2 regions of the Actinoallomurus liliacearum genome follow, and region 1 is predicted to be linked to the other one. Evidence: predicted binding sites of a transcription regulator. Region 1 holds the regulator's gene; the other holds the start of a gene.
What was found. Region 1 encodes HrcA, which represses chaperone genes, less so after heat shock. Its sites were predicted from a motif close to TTGGCACTCTCNNNNNGAGAGTGCCAA; they were not measured.

Region 1 (9,285 bases):
AAGGCACTCCCTTGTCTGGTTATCGTTACCTTCACGCGAACCCCCAGCGCCGGATCCTTCGGTAAATCCGAGGCCGGGTGACGTTCGCACGAACCTGCCGGGTCAAGGCGTTCGTCCAATCGAGACGACAGCCGACGACGGCACTGACGGGCGGATAAGGCGAGACGAGGAATGCCCTTTCGTAAACCTCCCGGCGAGGGCACGCGTCCTACTGATGTGACCGAGACCCTCGTGGCCAGAGGAACGACGGGCGCTGTGACCGTCGCGTGGGACGCCGACCAGGCGGTTACCGCGCTTTACAGCGCCCATTACCGTTCCCTCGTACGCCTCAGCGCACTCCTGGTGCGCGACCTGGCGACGGCGGAGGAAGTGGTGCAGGACGCGTTCGTCGCCATGCACGGGGCCTGGCGGCGGCTGCGCGATCCGGAGAAAGCCCTCTCCTACCTCCGGCAGTCGGTGGTCAACCGGTCACGATCCGTACTGCGGCACCGGGCGGTCGTCGAGAAGTATGCTCCCAAGGGCCTGCCGGACGCGCCGAGCGCTGAGAACGGCGCGATCGTCGAGCTCGAGCGTTCGGCCGTGGTCAAGGCCCTGGGGGGGTTGCCGACCCGGCAGCGCGAGGCCCTGGTGCTGCGCTACTACGGTGATCTGTCAGAGGCGGAGATCGCCAACACCATGGGGATCAGCCGGGGAGCCGTCAAGAGCCACACCGCGCGCGGGATGGCCGCGCTACGCAGCGTTCTGGAGCAGCTTTAATGACCGAACCCTTCGACGAGTACGGCGAGCGTCTGCGCCGTGTCTTGCACGCGGAAGCGGAAGCGGTCACGCCCTCTCCAGAGGGGCTTGAGCAGATCCGCGGCAAGATAGCGAAGAAGCAGGAGCGACACTTCGGCGCGTGGTTCACGATCCCGTGGCTGCGGCCGCTGGCGGCCGTGGCCGCAGCGGTCGTGATCACCGGGGTCGCCGTGTCGACGACGCCGGCGCTGAAGACGTTCGTGCAGACGGGACACTTCAGCCCCGCGGACCGGCGCGACGACGGCACGTCGGCGGCCGGTGGGCAGAAGGTGGTGACCGCCTGGCCGCCGGTGAATCCGTCCCGTCCGGACGTGGGCGCGCTGCCGCACCCGTCGCCGTCCAGGACCGGCCCGTCCGGCGCTCACGTCATCCCGGGGCACAAGTGCCCGCCGGGCGAGGACCCGATCAGGCCGCCGGCCGGTTCGGCCGACGACCAGACGGCGAGCCCGGCTCCTTCCCCGCATGTCACGTGCGGCCCGGACACGGCCACGTCGGCGCCGCCGACCCAGGCGGCGTCTCCGCCGCCTCCGGCGACGCCGACGCAGGTGCCGACGACCGATACGCCGACCAACGGCGCGCAGCAGCCGTCGGCCCAGTCGTCCCCGTGAGCTGAGGATTACCAGCGGCCGCCGCGGCTGAGGAGCACGGCGGCCGCGGCCACCCCCGCGGTGGAGGTGCGCAGGACGGTGGGGCCGAGGAGCGTCGTGACGCCGCCCGCGGCCTCGAACGCGGCGACCTCATCGTCGGTGAGGCCGCCCTCCGGGCCCACGACGACGACGATGTCGCCGGTGGCCGGAACGTCGACGCGGCTGAGCGGCCGGTCGGCCTCCTCGTGCAGGATGACGGCGAGCGCGGCGCCGCGGACACGCTCGGCGGCCGTCGCCGTGTCGGCCGGTTCGGTCACCTCGGGCAGCCAGGCGCGCCGGCTCTGCTTGGCCGCCTCGCGCGCGGCGCCGCGCCACCGGGCGAGCGCCTTGGCGCGACGTTCGCCGCGCCACTGGGTGACACAGCGGGCGGCCGTCCAGGGCACGATGACGTCGACGCCCACCTCGGTCATCGTCTCGACCGCCAGCTCGCCCCGGTCGCCCTTGGGCAGGGCCTGCACCACCACGATCCGGGGATCCGGGCGGGGGACGCGCCGGCGGGCGCGGGCCTCGAGGCGCAGGCTGTCCCGCTCGGCGGAGGTGACGACGCACTCGACGAGACCGCCCACGCCGTCGGCGAGGTCGACCCGCTCCCCCGGCCGCAGCCGGCGTACGGCCGCCGCGTGGCGTCCCTCGGGCCCGTCGAGGAGGATCCGGTCGGACTCGAGGCGTGCGGGGTCGCTGAGGAAGAGGGGTGGGCTCATGGCTCCGATCGTAGGCGTGCGACGGGGTCGAGCGAGCCCGCGGCCTTGACCGTATGGAGGATCGGAGCGGTCTCGAGGGTGTGGATTCCGTCGAGGGCGCCGAGGCGCCGCGTGAGGTAGTGGTGCAACTCGGCCGGGTCCGCGCAGAGTGCCTGCGCGAGCAGGTTGGTGGGACCGGTCGTGGCGGCGACCACGGCGAGTTCGCGGTGGCCGGCGAGGGCCGTCGCGACATCGTCCAGGCGTGCCGGGGCGACGGCCATCCACAGCAGTGCCTGGGTCGTCGCGCCCAGGAGCGCGGGATCGATCTCGACGTCGAAGAAGAGCACTCCTCGGGAGCGGAGGTCGGTGAGGCGGCGCGCCACGGTGGCCTGGGACCAGCCGGTCGCCGTGGCCAGGTCGCCGTACGAGGCGCGGCCGTCACGGCGTAGCGCGTCGAGGAGGGTGTGATCTGCTGTGGACCGTGATCGGCTTCCGTCCGGGGCGGCCGGCGCGTGGGCCGGCCGGAGCAGCGCCTGCTGCCGGTCGCTGAGCGCCTGGGTGGTGCCGCGCCACGCGGTGGGGCCGCCCAGGTAGCTGTGCAGCAGGCAGTGTGCGGAGACGGCGGTGATGCCGGCCCTCCGCGGGATGTCGCGCAGCAGCAGCGCGCGGGAGACCTCTACGCCGTGCGGCGCGCGCACGATCGCGAAGATCTCCGTTCCGCCCGAGACGAGCTTGACCCAGGAGGTGTCCGGCCGCTGGGCGAGGGATCGCGCGAGGGCCTGGGTGGTGGACGGCGTGGTGGTGAGCCGGACCATCCACTGGGTCTGCCCGGCCTTACCCGGCTCCGTCAGGCCGACGACCCGCAGTCCCGCCTCCACGCGCAGCCGCCGGTAGCGGCGCGCCACGGTCTGGGTGGACACGCCGAGGACCTCGGCTATCCGGCTGAAGGGCGCCCGCCCGTCGATGTGCAGGGCGTGGACGACACGGTGATCGAGGTCGTCGAGCATGGCGGAATCCTGCACTGAATTCGGCATCGATGGAAATCATCCGCCGATTCCGCGCCGTGGATGGAATGACTCGTACCCGCCGCTCCACGCTGGCCCACGACATCGAGTCGACCGAAGGGAAGCAGACGATGGAGATACGGGACACGGTGGCCGTGGGCTCGGCGTACCGGTGGCGTTGGGCGGCGCTGGCCGCCCTGCTCACGGCGGAGGCGATGAACCTGCTGGACGCCACGATCGTGCAGGTCGCCGCGCCGGTCATCCACGCCGACCTGGGCGGCGCCGCCTCCGACATCCAGTGGTTCAACGCCGCGTACACCCTGCCGTTCGCCGTACTGCTGATCACGGGCGGCCGGCTGGGCGACATGGTCGGGCGCAGGCGCGTGTTCGCGATCGGGGTCGCGGCCTTCGCGCTGGCGTCCCTGTGCTGTGCGCTGGTGCCCGGCGCCGCCGCGCTGATCGCCGCGCGGGCGGTCCAGGGGGCGGCCGCGGCGTTGATCATCCCGCAGACGATCGGGCTGATACGCGTCATGTTCGACGGCGCCGAACTGGCCAGGGCGATGGGGAGCATCGGGCCGGTCATGGGTCTGGCGGCGATCTGCGGGCCGGTGCTGGGCGCGGTGCTCACGCACGCCGATCTGTTCGGCTCCTCGTGGCGCGCGGTGTTCCTCGTCAACATCCCGCTCGCCGCCGCCGTGCTGGCCGTGATCCCGCTCCTGCGCGAGGACCGGGCGGCGGTGCGACCGCGCCTGGACCTGCCGGGCACGGTACTGGCGATCACGGGCGCCGGACTGGTCGTCCACCCGCTGATCCAGAGCGGCACCGCGGGCCTGCCGGACGGCGGCCGGCTCGCGTTGGCGGCCGGGGTCGTGGTCCTGGTGGGATTCGGGGTCCAGCAGCGGTACGTCGCCCGGCGCGGCCGCCGGCCGCTGGTCGAGCCGAGCCTCTTCCGCGATCGGGCCTTTCCCGCGGCGCTGGCGACCTCGACGTTGTTCTTCGCGGTGATGAACGGGCTGATGCTGGTCGTCGTGGTCCAGGTGCAGGTCGGCCTGGGCGAGGACGTTCTCACCGCCGGGCTCACGCTGCTGCCGTGGTCGTGCGGAATGGCGGTCTCCTCTTGGGCGTCGGGGACTCGCCTGGTGCCCCGGTACGGGGCGCGCATGATGTTCGTCGGGCTGGCCGTCATGCTCGCCGGTCTCGTGTCCGCCATCGCCGCATACGCCGCCGCGCGGGCGGGGGCGTACCCCGTCTTCCTGCCGATGGCGCTCACGCTCTGCGGCGTCGGGAACGGACTGTTCACGGTGCCGTTCTTCACCACCGCCCTCACCCGGGTACGCCCGCACGAGATCGGCTCGGCCGCCGGTCTGCTCAACGCCGTGCAGCAGTTCGGCGGCACCCTTGGTATCGCGCTCCTCGGCACCGTCTTCTTCCACTCCCTGACGACCGGCACCCGCGCGGGCGGTACGTCCGGCGCCGCTTCGCCGCACGCGGCCGGGCTGGCCTTCGGGCTCGCGACCGGGCTGATCGTCGCGGCGGGCGGCGGCGCGGCGCTCATGCGCGCCCCGGCGAAGCGGGCCGAGCCGGGGAAGCGGACAGAACCGACCGATCGGACCGAGCCCACGGAGCAGGCACGACCAGCCGGGCAGGCACGGTCGGCGGACGGGTGAGCGAAGGCCCCCGCTCCCGGTGTCGGGAGCGGGGGCCTCGGCGAAGGGTCAGCGGCCGTTGAAGGCGTCGCGGAGACGGGAGAAGAAGCCCTGCTGGCCCGGGGCGAACTTGCCCGGCGGACGCTCCTCGCCGCGCAGGCTCGCCAGCTTGCGCAGCAGCTCCTCCTGCTCCTCGTCGAGCTTGGTGGGCGTCTCGATGTTCACATGGATCATCAGGTCGCCGCGACCGCTCTCGTTGAGGTGCTTGACGCCCCGGCCGTACATCGGGATGACCTGGCCGGACTGGGTGCCGGGCCGGATGTCGATCTCCTCGGGGCCGTCCAGGGTCTCGACGGTCAGCGACGTGCCGAGCGCGGCCGCCGTCATCGGCACCTGGACGGTGCAGTGCAGGTCGTCGCCCTCCCGCTCGAAGATCGCGTGCGGGAGCTCCACGATCTCGAGGAACAGGTCGCCGGCCGGGCCGCCGCCGGGGCCGACCTCGCCCTCGCCGGCGAGCTGGATGTGGGTGCCGTTCTCGACGCCGGCGGGAATGCGGACCTTGATCGTGCGGCGGGTGCGAACCCGTCCGTCACCGGAGCACTCCGTGCAGGGCGTACGGATCGTGGTGCCGTAGCCGCCGCACTGCGGGCAGGCGCGGGAGGTCATCACCTGGCCGAGGAACGACCGGGTGACCTGCTGGACCTCGCCGCGGCCGTGACACATGTCGCACGTCTCAGGGTGCGTGCCGGGGGCCGTGCCGGAGCCCGAGCAGGTGTCGCAGACCACCGCGGTGTCGACCGTCAGCTCACGCGTGGTGCCGAACGCCGTCTCGGACAGGTCGAGCTCCACCCGGACGGTGCCGTTGCGGCCCCGCCGTGCCCGGCTGCGCGGCCCTCGCTGGGTCGCGGTGCCGAAGAAGGCGTCCATGATGTCGCTGAACGGGAACCCGGCGCCGAAGCCGCCCGCTCCCGCCCCGGCGCCGCTGGCGAACGGATCGGCGCCCAGGTCGTACATCTCGCGCTTCTTCGGGTCGGAGAGCACCTCGTACGCCTGGGTGATCTCCTTGAACCGCTCCTGGGTGGCAGGGTCAGGGTTGACGTCCGGATGCAGCTCACGGGCGAGTCTGCGGTACGCCTTCTTGATCTCGTCCGCGCTGGCGTCACGGCGCACCCCGAGGGTCGCGTAGTAGTCGTTCGCCACTTACGACCCCGCCAGAATCTGACCGACGTAACGTGCCACTGCGCGTACTGCTCCCATCGTCCCGGGGTAGTCCATCCGCGTCGGACCGAGCACGCCGAGCCGGGCCACGGCCTGGTCGCCGGCGCCGTACCCGGTGGCCACCACCGAGGTCGTGCGCAGGCTCTCGTGCGGGTTCTCGGTGCCGATCCGCACGGTGAGGCTGGAGGGGTCCCCCACCTCGCCGAGCAGCCGCATCAGGACGACCTGTTCTTCCAGCGCCTCCAGCACGTCACGGAGGCTCTGGGACAAGTCGGCGCGCGCGAGGTTCGCCGCGCCGCCGATGATTATCTTCTCTTCGTGCTTCTCCACGAGGCTCTCGAGGAGAACCGACAGCACCGTCGTCGCCAGCGCCCGCTCGCCGGCCGATACCTGCTCGGGCAGGTCGGCGAGGGTGTCGGGGACGTCGGTCAGCCAGCACCCGTCCAGGCGCGCGTTGAGCAGCGCCCGCAGGTGCGCGATGGCCTCGTCGGACACGGGCTCGTGCGTCTCGATCGCCCGCTGCTCGACCCGGCCGGTGTTCGTGATCACCACGAGCAGCAGCCGCTCTGAGGCGATCGGCACCAGCTCGACGTGCCGCACCGACGACCGCGTGAGCGAGGGGTACTGCACGACCGCGACCTGCCGCGTCAACTGCGCCAGCAGCCGCACGGTGCGGCTGACGACGTCGTCGAGGTCGTAGGCGTTCGCGAGGAACGTCTCGATCGCGCGTCGCTCGGCCGCGGACAGCGGCTTGATCGTGGACAGCCGGTCGACGAACAGCCGGTATCCCTTGTCGGTCGGCACGCGCCCCGCGCTGGTGTGGGGCTGGGCGATGTATCCCTGCTCCTCCAGCACGGCCATGTCGTTGCGGATCGTGGCCGGCGAGACGCCGAGGTTGTGCCGATCGACCAGCGTCTTCGAGCCCACCGGTTCGTGGGTGGACACGTAATCTTCGACGATGGCCCGCAGCACAGCGAGCTTCCGGTCGTCGAGCACGCACTCACCTCCCGTGTCCACAGCCCTTCAATCTGGCACTCTTCTCCTCTGAGTGCCAAGTGTACGGCTCGGGGGCACGCAGGAGGAGACGCCGGTGGATCACGTTCTCGCGTCGAGCGTGGCAGAGTCACTCCTGTGACCTGGCACGAAATTGCGGAACGCTGTTTCCAGCGCCGTTATTCCGACTTCGACGTGACCGTGGGGGTCATCGTCGGGTCCACGGACGCCGTCGTCGTCGACACCCGCGCGAGTGTGGCACAGGGCGTGCGCCTGCGCGACGACCTTCGCGAGCTCGGCGTGCAGAACCCCATCGTCGTCAACACCCACGGCCACTTCGACCACTGCTTCGGCAACGCGGCGTTCACCGGCGGGGCACGCTGGGGACACGCGTCGCTGCCCGCCTACCTGGCCGAGACCGCGCGGCCCATGCTGGCGCGCGAGTTCCCCGGCTGGGCGGAGAAGGTCGAGACCGATCTCCTGCTCGCGCCGGACCGGCTCGTCACCGACCGCGCCGAGCTCGACCTCGGCGACCGCGTCGTCGAACTGCGGCACTTCGGCCCGGGGCACACCGACGGCGACGTGGTCGTCTGGGCGCCCGACGCGCGGTGCGCGTTCACCGGTGACCTGATCGAGCAGTCCGGCCCGCCGGCGTACGGCGCCGACTCCTTCCCGCTGGAGTGGCCGGCCACCCTCGCCGCCCTGCTGCGGACCGTCGACGGCGTGCTCGTGCCGGGTCACGGCGCGCCGGTGGATCGGGAGTTCGCGGTCCGGCAGCGGGAGGAGATCGACATGGTGGCCCGCCGGGTGCGGGAGACGCACGCCGCCGGGCTGGACGTCGAGGAGGCCCTCGCCGCGGGCGGCTGGCCCTACCCCGTCGAGACGCTCCGGGAGGCCGTCCGACGCGGCCACGACCACCTGGGCCGCCGATCCGGCTCCGGATAGCCGCCGCCCGGCTTCCGCGCCCCCGGCGCCGCACCCGAGCCGCCGCCCGTACGCGTGGCCGGCTCGACGCGGGGTGAACCGGCCGGTACGCGTCTGGGCGGGCGCGCCGGAGCGGCTGCCCCGCCCGCCGCCGGACCGGTACGGTGCGACGCGTGCGGAGCAAAGACTATGGACACGACGTTCTGTCCGGCGACTGGCGCCGGCCGCGGAAGGGTCAGATCCCCGAGGTCGCCGCCGAGCCGGGCCTGGTCGCCGAGGATCCGGAGAGCGGGTTCTGCGGTGCGGTCGTCGCCTGCGAGAAGGACGCCGTGACCCTCGAGGACCGGTTCGGCAAGCGCCGGGTCTTCCCGCTGGCGAAGGCCGGGTTCCTCATCGACGGCAAGCCCGTGACGCTCGTCCGTCCCGTACGGGCGGCGGGTCCGGCCCGTTCGGCGTCCGGTTCGATCGCCGTGCCGAACCTGCGGGCGCGGGTGGCGCGGGAGAGCCGGATCTACGTCGAGGGCCGCCACGACGCGGAGCTCGTCGAAAAGATCTGGGGGCACGACCTGCGGGTCGAAGGCGTCGTCGTGGAGTACCTCGAGGGCGTCGACCACCTCCCGGACATCGTCGCGGAGTTCGGCCCGGGGCCGGAAAGCCGGCTGGGCGTGCTCGTCGACCATCTCGTGGCCGGATCCAAGGAGAGCCGGATCGCCGACCAGGTCTCCTCCCCGTACGTCCTGGTCACCGGCCACCCCTTCATCGACATCTGGGAGGCCGTCAAGCCCTCGGTCCTGGGCATTCCCGCGTGGCCGCGGGTTCCGCGCGGGATCCCCTGGAAGGAAGGCGTGATCGCCGCGCTCGGGTGGAAGGGCGAGCCGGGCGAGGTGTGGCAGGCGATCCTCGGCCGGGTCCGCGCGTACACCGATCTCGAGCCCGCCCTGCTCGGGCGGGTCGAGGAGCTCATCGACTTCGTCACCGTGCCGCAATCGGGCTGAGGTCCGCGAAACCATCCGGCGTCGGCGTGCGTCTCATAAACTGCGCGTTCGCCGCGAAATTCGCACGTTCCGCCGGAAGGGGCAGCACGCACATGACCTATGGGCAACCGGGCCACAGGCGTCCCGGCTCCGGACCTGGCCATCACGCCGGTCCCGGGGCCCAGGCGTACGGTCCCGGGCACGGAGGCCATGGGCACGCGCCGTACCCGCAGCCGGGGTACCCCCAGGCCGGCTACGGCCAAGGAGGGTACGGTCAGGGCGGTTACCAAGGCGGATACTCTCCACAGCCGTACGGCGCGCCGCAGCAGCACCCGGGGCATGGCGCCGGCCACGCCCCGCCGAAGCCGGCGAAGCGGCGCCGCGAGCCGATGACCCCCGGCGGG
Region 2 (9,285 bases), on a different contig from region 1:
CGTCCCTGAGAGTCCGCCACGGCCGCCTCCACACCGCCAGCACGAGAGCGCCGCTCCAGATGCGGAGCGCCGCAGTGCCGACGGGAGCGAGCCGCACGAAGATCACCATCGTGAGCGCCGGACCAAGGTAGCTGGACAGCGCGGAACCCACGAAATACGACCACGTGACGGCCTTCCGCATGATCATGGGAGGATTCTGACGATAACGTCGCCACTCCGGAGTGAAGACGAGGAAATTGACGCTGTACGCCGGGATAAGTCAACCGAACCAGCGGGTTACACGACTGTGCGTCGTGAACGAGTCCGGCTCCGAGCACGGCGACATGAACGAGGTCGAGGTCGCCGTGCTGCGCTCATACGTCGAGGCGCTCGGCGGGAGGCTCCGGATCATCGCCGACTTCGGCGACGACTCCCGCATCGTCACGTGAGCCGGAACCGTGCGGATCACTGGCGATCGCTGCGCTCTATCGGCAGCGTTCGCCAGTGATCAGGTGGTGACGGCTACTTCTTGTTCTCCCTCAGCACCACGTCGATCGTGATGGCCGTCGAGATGACCAGGCTGCGCAGCGGGTCCGGGAGCTGGTACGGGATCTGGACCGCGTAGCGGTCGGCCGTCGTGAACCAGGCGGCGGCCAGCCCCTCCCACTGCTTGTTCACCCGGGCGACCTCGACGCCCTGCCAGTCGGTGATCGTGAAGTCCCAGGCGAAGAAGTCGCCGCGGATCTCGCCGAGCTGGCGATCCTGCGGGTCGAGCAGCGTGAACCGAGGCCGGAGGCCGAAGTGGCACTGGATCGCGCCGATGGGCGCGCCGTTCGGCCAGCTGATCTGCACCTTCGGCGTCATCAGGGCGAAGGGCTTGTCGATGATCAGCATCGGCATGCCGTCGGGCCGTACGACGTGCAGGGTGTGCCGGGTGTTGCCCGAGTACTCCGAGAACATGAAGCGCATGGCCTTCTTGCCACCGGAGAGGTTGGGCTCCCCCACCGTGGCGACCGGCTGGCCCTGACCGTTGAAGACCGTGTACCGGGACTCGACGGCGAAGACCTTCTTGGGCTGCTCGACGAGCAGGACGGGGGAGTTGAAGAGATCCACGGCCGGAAGCTTACGACCTTGATCGGACCGATGTCCTAATGATTCCGCGCTCCGTGGATCACCAGGTCGAAGACGGCGGAGGCCGACCCGGCGGGGGCCGGGACGCCCAGGGCGATCGGCCGGTACAGGGACGGACCCGCCACCGCGTCCATGAGGAGGTCCGGGTCGACGTCGCTCCGCAGCAGGCCCTGGTCGATCGCCCGGCCGATCAGCGCTCGCGCGCGCTCCCGGAGCGGGTGGACGAACCGGCGGCGGTACTCCTCCGCGAGGCCCGCGTCCCCCATGATCTCGGCGGCGAGGGCCGGGAGCGCCCGGCCGGCGACGGTCTCGGCCAGTCGCTCGTACGTGACCTCGAGCAGCCGGCGAAGGTCGTGTAGGGGGTCGCCGGTCTCCTCGATCGACCGGTCCCCCAGTTGTGCGGCGATGGCGTCGAGGACCATCTCCCCCTTGGACGGCCAGCGCCGGTAGATGGTCGTCTTGGCCACTCCGGCCCGGCGTGCGACCTCGTCGATCCGGAGGGCGGGGTACCCGGCCTCGGCCAGCAGGTCGAGCGTCGCCACGAGGATCGCGCGGTCACGCGCTGCGTCACGCGGCCTTCCGATACTCACGGTTGCGTATTATGCCAGCCGCCATTTACGCTACCGACGGTTTCGTTAAGGAGGCGGGGATGGTCGGGTGGAGACGGTGGTCGTGGGCGCTGGCGGGCGCCTTCGCCCTGCACAACGCCGAGGAGGCGCTCACGATGCGCCGCTTTCCCGGGGCCGCCGGCCGGCTCGATCAATCCTCGCTGAACGGGCTCATGGCGGCGATCTCCGGACTCGGGGTGGCGGCCGTCGCCGTCGGAACGACCGGCCGCCCCGCCCCGTGGAAGCCGTACCTGCCGGCCGGGATGGCCGGGGTCATGCTGCTCAACGTGGCGCTTCCGCACGTCCCCGCGGCCGTCGTCGCGCGCGGCTACGCCCCCGGCCTCGCCACCGCGGTCGGACTCAACCTGCCGATCGGCCTCGCGGTGCTGCGCGGCGCGGTACGGGAGGGCGCGGTCACCCGGCGCGGCCTGCGCCGCACCGTGCCCGTGGCACTCGGCGTGCTGGCCTGCGCTCCCCTCGCCGTGGCCGCCGCCCGGGCGGCCTCGGCCCGAGGCGGCGGCTGAGCCCCCGCCGCTTGTCCGATATCCCCATGAAGTGCTCCTCGTCTAACGCCGAGACGCGATGACCCGAACGCTACGGAGTGGCGGCGAAGCCGTCCACTACACCGAACACGCCATGGCCCTGGGCGTACCCCGCTCCGCGAGCATCGTCGAACCGTGCGCGAAGAACACCGGCGACAACATCACCCTGTCCCGACAAGCACTCCAGCAGGCGGGTGTCGAGACCTCCTCGGTGCTGTTGATCAGCAAGCCGTATGCTCGTCGGCGACCTCCAGCGCATCATCGAATATCCCGAACTCGGCTTCGCCATCGCCCAACAGCTCTCCGACCAGGTGACCGCCGCCTACCATCGGCCTGTGGACGCCGGATTCGACAGCAGACTCCTGAAACGCTGATCGCGGGCGGTGCCTGCCCACGAAGCGGCGGCCGAGCCCTGGGCATGCGAAAGGGGCGGTTCCAGCACCGGGAACCGCCCCTCAAGCGAGTGGACTCAGAAGTCCATGCCGCCCATGCCACCGTCGGGAGCGCCGGCCGGAGCCTTCTCCTTCTCCGGCTTCTCGGCGATGACCGCCTCGGTGGTGAGGAACAGCGCCGCGATGGACGCGGCGTTCTGCAGCGCCGAGCGCGTCACCTTCGCCGGGTCGATGATGCCCGAGTCGAACATGTTGACGTACTCGCCGGTCGCGGCGTTCAGGCCGAAGCCCGGCTCGAGGTTGCGAACCTTCTCCGCCACGACGCCGCCCTCGAGGCCGGCGTTCACCGCGATCTGCTTCAGCGGCTCCTCCAGCGCACGGCGCACGATCTGCGCACCGGTCGCCTCGTCGCCCTCAAGGTCGGTCTTCTCGAACGCCCTGACGCTCGCCTGCAGCAGCGCCACGCCACCGCCGGGGACGATGCCCTCCTCGACGGCCGCCTTCGCGTTGCGCACGGCGTCCTCGATGCGGTGCTTGCGCTCCTTCAGCTCGACCTCGGTCGCCGCGCCGGCCTTGATGACGGCCACGCCGCCGGCCAGCTTGGCGAGACGCTCCTGGAGCTTCTCGCGGTCGTAGTCGGAGTCGGAGTTCTCGATCTCCGCGCGGATCTCGTTGACCCGGCCGGAGATGTCGTCGGGGTTACCGGCGCCATCGATGACCGTGGTCTCGTCCTTGGTCACCACGATGCGCTTGGCCTGGCCGAGCATGTCCAGCGTGGTGTTCTCCAGCTTGAGGCCGATGTCCTCGCTGATGACCTGGCCACCGGTCAGGATCGCGATGTCCTGCAGCATGGCCTTGCGGCGGTCGCCGAAGCCCGGGGCCTTGACGGCGACGGACTTGAAGACACCGCGAATCTTGTTGACGACCAGGGTCGCCAGGGCCTCGCCCTCGACGTCCTCGGCGATGATGACCAGCGGCTTGCCGGCCTGCATGACCTGCTCCAGAACCGGAACCAGGTCCTTGTTCGCCGAGATCTTCGAGCTGACGATCAGGATGTACGGGTCGTCGAAGACGGCCTCCATACGCTCCGGGTCCGTCACGAAGTAGTGCGAGATGTAGCCCTTGTCGAAGCGCATGCCCTCGGTCAGCTCGAGCTCCAGACCGAAGGTCTGGCTCTCCTCGACCGTGATGACGCCTTCCTTGCCGACCTTGTCCATCGCCTCGGCGATCATCTCGCCGATCGAGGTGTCGCCGGCGGAGATCGAGGCCGTGGAGGCGATCTGCTCCTTGGTCTCGACGTCCTTGGCGATGTGGGACAGCTGCTCGCTGACGCGCTCCACCGCCGACTCGATGCCCCGCTTCAGGGACATCGGGTTGGCGCCGGCGGCCACGTTGCGCAGGCCCTCACGGACCAGCGCCTGGGCCAGCACGGTCGCCGTCGTCGTGCCGTCACCGGCTACGTCGTCGGTCTTCTTCGCGACCTCTTTGACGAGCTCGGCCCCGATCTTCTCCCACGGGTCCTCGAGCTCGATCTCCTTGGCGATGGAGACACCGTCGTTGGTGATCGTGGGAGCGCCCCACTTCTTCTCCAGAACGACGTTACGGCCCTTGGGACCGAGGGTCACCTTCACGGCGTCGGCAAGCTGGTTCATGCCGCGCTCGAGGCCGCGTCGCGCGTCCTCGTCGAACGCGATCATCTTTGCAGCCATAGGCTCCAGATCCTCCCGGAACGGGGTGGCTTTCACGCGGATCGAGTCGACGCCCGCGACGGACGACCCCACCCGACGACTTCCATTCCGTCGCCGGATGCGAGGCCTCATCGCCTCGATCACTTGGTTGGCACTCTCAATACTAGAGTGCCAACCGCTTGTTTAGCACTCTCCCCCTGAGAGTGCAAGCGGAGTCGACCCTCACCAGGGTGAACATCTCGCCAATGCGGCTTCACCCGTATAGGCCGAGGCGAGAAGGCGTGTGGTCGTACGGGGAGGACGCACGCCGGACGAGGGGTGAAGGGACGATCCCGGCGGCCGGCGAGCCAGGGTGCGATCCAGGCGGCGCGGGTGTGCGCCCGAAGGCCCGGGGCGGGGCGGCGGTCGCCGGAGCGTGCTCCACGGCCGGAGGCCCGGCGCCGAAGCGCCGGGCCTCCGTCAGGCTATGGGACTTAGAGCGCCCGAACCGCGTCCGCCTGCGGTCCGCGGTCGCTCTGCGTGATCTCGAACTCGACCCGCTGCCCCTGCTCGAGGCTGCGGTAGCCATCCGCGACGATGGCCGAGTAGTGCACGAACACATCCCTGCCACCGTCGACCGCGATGAAGCCGTAGCCTTTGTCCGCGTTGAACCATTTGACGGTGCCTTGCGCCATTCCAAACAACTCCCACCAGGGCAATTCCCGCAACCATTGGTCACGGTTACTGATTCGAGCCCGCGGACCACTGCGGAACCCGTCGATCGCCCGCCGACTCGGCTGCGGCGGCCATCGCCGACCCTACACACGGCTACCGTCCGTGGAACAGCCTTTACCCCAGAAGTGCGGGCGGCCGATGCTGGTCAAAAGTCGGGATCCCCGAACCGGAACTAACCGCCGATGTCCAAAAATCCGGATAAGGAAAACGCAATTCCCGCTCAGGAGCGTGGAGCAGAGCACCTCGAGTCCGACATTTCGGCGGCCCAACGCACGATCCCCGGTGCTCACCGAGTCGATGGACTCGGTGAGCACCGGGGATCGCGGGGACTCTCGCTCACGGGGTGTCACCCGTGAGCGCCGTCGCCGCCCGGGACGACGGCCGCGGGTTCCGCAGCTCAGCCGCAGGTTCGACGGATCAGCAGATCGGCCGCGAACTCCGCGGTTCAACCGCAGGTTCAGCGGCTCAGCCGCCGGCGACGGCCGGGATGATGGAGATCTGGGCGCCGTCGGGCGTGGGCGTGTCGAGGCCGTCGGCGAACCGCACGTCCTCCTCGCCCACGTACACGTTGACGAACCGCCGGATCCTGCCGTTGTCGTCGAGGATGCGGGCGGCGATGCCGGAGTAGTTGGCCTCCAGGTCGGCGACGACCTCGCGCACGGTCGATCCCGTCGCCTTCACCTCGGCCTCGCCGCCCGTGTAGCTGCGCAGGATCGTCGGGATGCGGACACTGATCGAGCTCACGCCAGACCTGCCTTTCGGAATGCCTCGAGGGTCGGGGCGATGTTCGCGGACGGCTTGGCGACCGGGGCCACCGCGTCCAGAGTCTTGAGACCGTCGCCGGAGTTGATGAACACGGTCTCGGCGTCGGGGTCGAGCACACCGGTCGACAGGAGCTTGCGCAGCGCGCCCAGCGTCACACCGCCCGCCGTCTCACCGAAGATGCCCTCGGTGCGGGCGAGCAGTCCGATGCTGTCGACGACCTCTTCGTCCGAGACGTCCTCGACGGCCCCTCCGGTGCGGCGCACGGCGTCGAGGACGTACGGCCCGTCGGCCGGGTTGCCGATCGCGAGGGACTTGGCGATGGTCGAGGGCTTGACGGGCTGCACGACGTCGTGGCCGGCCTTGAACGCGGCCGAGACGGGCGAGCAGCCGGTCGCCTGGGCGCCGAAGATCTTGTACGGCCGGTCCTCGACCAGGCCGAGCTTGATGAACTCCTGGAACGCCTTGTCGATCTTCGTGAGCTGCGAGCCGGACGCGACCGGGACCACGATCTGCTCGGGCAGCCGCCAGCCGAGCTGCTCGGCGATCTCGTACCCGATGGTCTTGGAACCCTCGGCGTAGTACGGCCGCACGTTCACGTTGACGAACGCCCAGTCCTCCTGCTCACCGGCGAGCTCGGAGGCCAGCCGGTTGACGTCGTCGTAGTTGCCGTCGACGGTGACGAACGTCCCGCCGTACACCGCCGTCGTGATGATCTTCTGGCTCTCGAGGTCGGAGGGCACGAAGACGGCGCTGCGGATGCCGGCGCGCGCCGCCGCGGCCGCGACCGCGTTGGCGAGGTTGCCGGTGGACGGGCAGGCCAGCACCTTGAAACCCAGCTCACGGGCGGCGGCGAGCGCGACCGCCACCACGCGGTCCTTGAAGGAGTGGGTGGGGTTCCCGCTGTCGTCCTTGACCCACAGCGACCGCAGGCCCAGCGACTCGGCGAGGTTGTCGGCGCGTACGAGGCGGGTGAAGCCGGGCTCGGTGTTCGGCGTGTCGATGACGTTCGTCGGAACCGGCAGCAGGCCCCGGTAACGCCAGATGTTGCGCGGCCCGGACTCGATCTGCTCCCGGGTCACGCCGGTGTGGTCGTAGGAGACCTCAAGGGGACCGAAACACAGCTCACAGGCGTAGCGAGGGCCCAGATCGTAGGACTGTCCGCATTCACGGCACGTCAATGCGGTCGCGGGGCCGAGGTTTCGGGCGGCGGTCTGCGACATGAAGCGAGGCCTTTCTCCTCATCTTTCCCGTGCCACCTTGGTCACGAGCCGGAGTTGGCACCTGTCCCGGGCGGCCTCGCTGGGGCGAGTCGGCGACGCGTCGTCGCACGCTGTGAACCGCATGTCCGGGAGGGTTGCCGGGGCTTCAACGGGCCGGTCCCTCCACCCCTCTGGATGAGCGTTATTAAGTTGTCGTCTGACGACTTGTATACGTGACTGACCGGTTCTCCGCCAAGCGCGTCTCAGGTCGCGAGACGCCGGCACGGCCGGTTCCGGCCCGCTCCCGTCCGGGGGCGCGTCGTCGCCAGGCCCTGCCCACGTGCGGATTCAGCGGGGTGACATGCCCGGCCGGTCCGGAGTGAGACCTGTGTGGAATGTCATCCCGAAGTGTCCGACCACTGGACCTTCCTCGCCCCCCGTTCACGTCCTCCGGTTACGCTCCCCACATGGATGACTCGCAGGTCCTGGTCGCGTCCAACCGCGGACCGGTCTCCTTCAAGCTCGCCGATGACGGCACGCTCTCGGTCCGGCGCGGCGGCGGCGGTCTGGTCTCGGCCATGGCCGGCCTGGACGGGGACATCCTGTGGATCTGCGCGGCGCTGTCGGACGCCGACCGCGCCGCGGTCCGCCGGGCGGAGGACGGGCGGCTGGACGAGTACGGCGCCGGCGCGGTCCGCATGCTGGACATCCCGGTCGGCACCTTCCACCGCGCGTACAACGCCGTCGCCAACTCGACGCTGTGGTTCGTCCATCACATGCTGTACGACACCCCGAACAGCCCGCACTTCGACGCGCGCTCCCGGCGGGACTGGCAGTCGTACGAGGCGTACAACGCGGCGTTCGCCGACGCGCTCGCCCGGGACGCCCGGCCCGGCGCGAAGGTGGCGATCCAGGACTACCACCTGACGCTCGCCCCGGGCATGCTGCGGGAGCGCCGCCCCGACCTGAAGATCGCGCACTTCTCGCACACGCCGTGGGCGCCACCGGAGTACTACCGCCTGATGCCCGACGACATCGGCCGCCAGGTGCTCGAAGGCGTTCTCGGCGCCGACCACGCCGGTTTCCACGCCGAGCACTGGGCCGACGCGTTCATCGACTGCTGCGCCTCCGTGCTGCAGGCGAAGGTCGACCGCGTCGCCCGTACGGTCGTCCACGCCGGGCGCGTCACCCGGGTCGGCGTGCACGGGCTCGGCGTCGACGGCGTGTCGCTGCGCGCCCGCGCCGCCGAACCCGACGTGCGGGCCCGCAGACAGGCGCTGCGCGAGCAGGTCGGCGATCGCAAGCTGATCGTGCGGATCGACCGCACCGAGCTGTCCAAGAACATCGTGCGGGGGCTCGCGGCCTACCGGGAACTGCTGGCCAAGCATCCGGAGTGGCACGGCCGGGTCGTGCACCTGGCCTTCGCCTACCCCTCGCGGCACGACCTGCCGGAGTACCGCGAGTACACCGCCGCCGTGCAGCGGATGGCGGCCGAGATCTCCGACGAGTTCGGCGACGCGGGCTGGGAGCCGCTGATCCTCCAGGTCAACGACGACTATCCGCGCTCGCTCGCGGCGTACGGCCTGGCGGACGTCCTGCTCGTGAACCCGATCCGGGACGGCATGAACCTCGTCGCCAAGGAGGGGCCGGTGCTGTCCGAGGACGGCTGTGCCCTGGTGCTGTCCCGCGAGGCGGGCGCCGCCGCCGAACTCGACGAGGACGCGTTGATGATCAACCCGTTCGACGTGTCACAGACGGCGGAGGCCCTGAACCAGGCACTGCTCATGCCGCGCGCCGAGCGCGCCGAGCGCTGCGCCCGGCTGACCGCCGCCGCGACGGCCCTGCCGCCGCAGCGCTGGTTCGCCGCGCAGCTCGACGCCCTGGACCACCGACCGTAGCCCGCACGCGCCGCCGGTCCGCCGGACAGCACGACACGCTGGACCGCCGACCGTAGTCCTCGCGTTCGCCGCGCCGGGCGGACGCCGGGACCACCGGCGTCGGCCGTCAAGAGCGCCGGTCCGCCGCGCCGGGCCCGAGCCTCGTGCTCGGCGCCGGCGCCGGAGCCCGGAGGCCCGTCACACGGTCGCGCTCGTGAGCCGGGCGGCCACCTCGGACGGCTCGTCCCGGCGCCGCAAAAGGTCCTTCGCCTCGCGCTTGCGGGCGGCGAGCCTGCGATGCGCGGCCACGCGCAGGTAGCGCGTGTAGTCCGGCAGCGGCGGCCGGCCCGCGCCGTCCGGTTCGTACCCGTGTGCCCGCAGCCGGTCGGC

Region 2: groL (chaperonin GroEL) is a predicted target of HrcA. The motif match lies at 4,489-4,515, and genes of this name have one in related genera.

What each region holds. Positions count from the first base shown of each region.
Region 1 covers NZ_BAABHJ010000023.1:454,683-463,967, reverse strand. Annotated here, with positions in the region: gene ABD978_RS30255 (SigE family RNA polymerase sigma factor) at 217-756, shown strand; gene ABD978_RS30250 (hypothetical protein) at 756-1,403, shown strand; gene ABD978_RS30245 (16S rRNA (uracil(1498)-N(3))-methyltransferase) at 1,412-2,143, opposite strand; gene ABD978_RS30240 (Lrp/AsnC family transcriptional regulator) at 2,140-3,156, opposite strand; gene ABD978_RS30235 (MFS transporter) at 3,195-4,793, shown strand; gene dnaJ (molecular chaperone DnaJ) at 4,842-5,972, opposite strand; gene hrcA (heat-inducible transcriptional repressor HrcA) at 5,973-6,986, opposite strand; gene ABD978_RS30220 (MBL fold metallo-hydrolase) at 7,122-7,928, shown strand; gene ABD978_RS30215 (DUF3097 domain-containing protein) at 8,081-8,902, shown strand; gene ABD978_RS30210 (DUF4870 domain-containing protein) at 8,995-9,285, shown strand, end outside.
Region 2 covers NZ_BAABHJ010000008.1:763,598-772,882, forward strand. Annotated here, with positions in the region: gene ABD978_RS18325 (EamA family transporter) at 1-187, opposite strand, end outside; gene ABD978_RS18330 (hypothetical protein) at 294-428, shown strand; gene ABD978_RS18335 (LURP-one-related/scramblase family protein) at 502-1,092, opposite strand; gene ABD978_RS18340 (TetR/AcrR family transcriptional regulator) at 1,128-1,700, opposite strand; gene ABD978_RS18345 (HXXEE domain-containing protein) at 1,760-2,242, shown strand; gene ABD978_RS18350 (hypothetical protein) at 2,494-2,634, shown strand; gene groL (chaperonin GroEL) at 2,730-4,361, opposite strand; gene ABD978_RS18360 (cold-shock protein) at 4,814-5,014, opposite strand; gene ABD978_RS18365 (MoaD/ThiS family protein) at 5,520-5,798, opposite strand; gene thrC (threonine synthase) at 5,795-7,039, opposite strand; SAM riboswitch class I at 7,055-7,220, opposite strand; gene ABD978_RS18375 (alpha,alpha-trehalose-phosphate synthase (UDP-forming)) at 7,486-8,916, shown strand; gene ABD978_RS18380 (sulfotransferase family protein) at 9,094-9,285, opposite strand, start outside.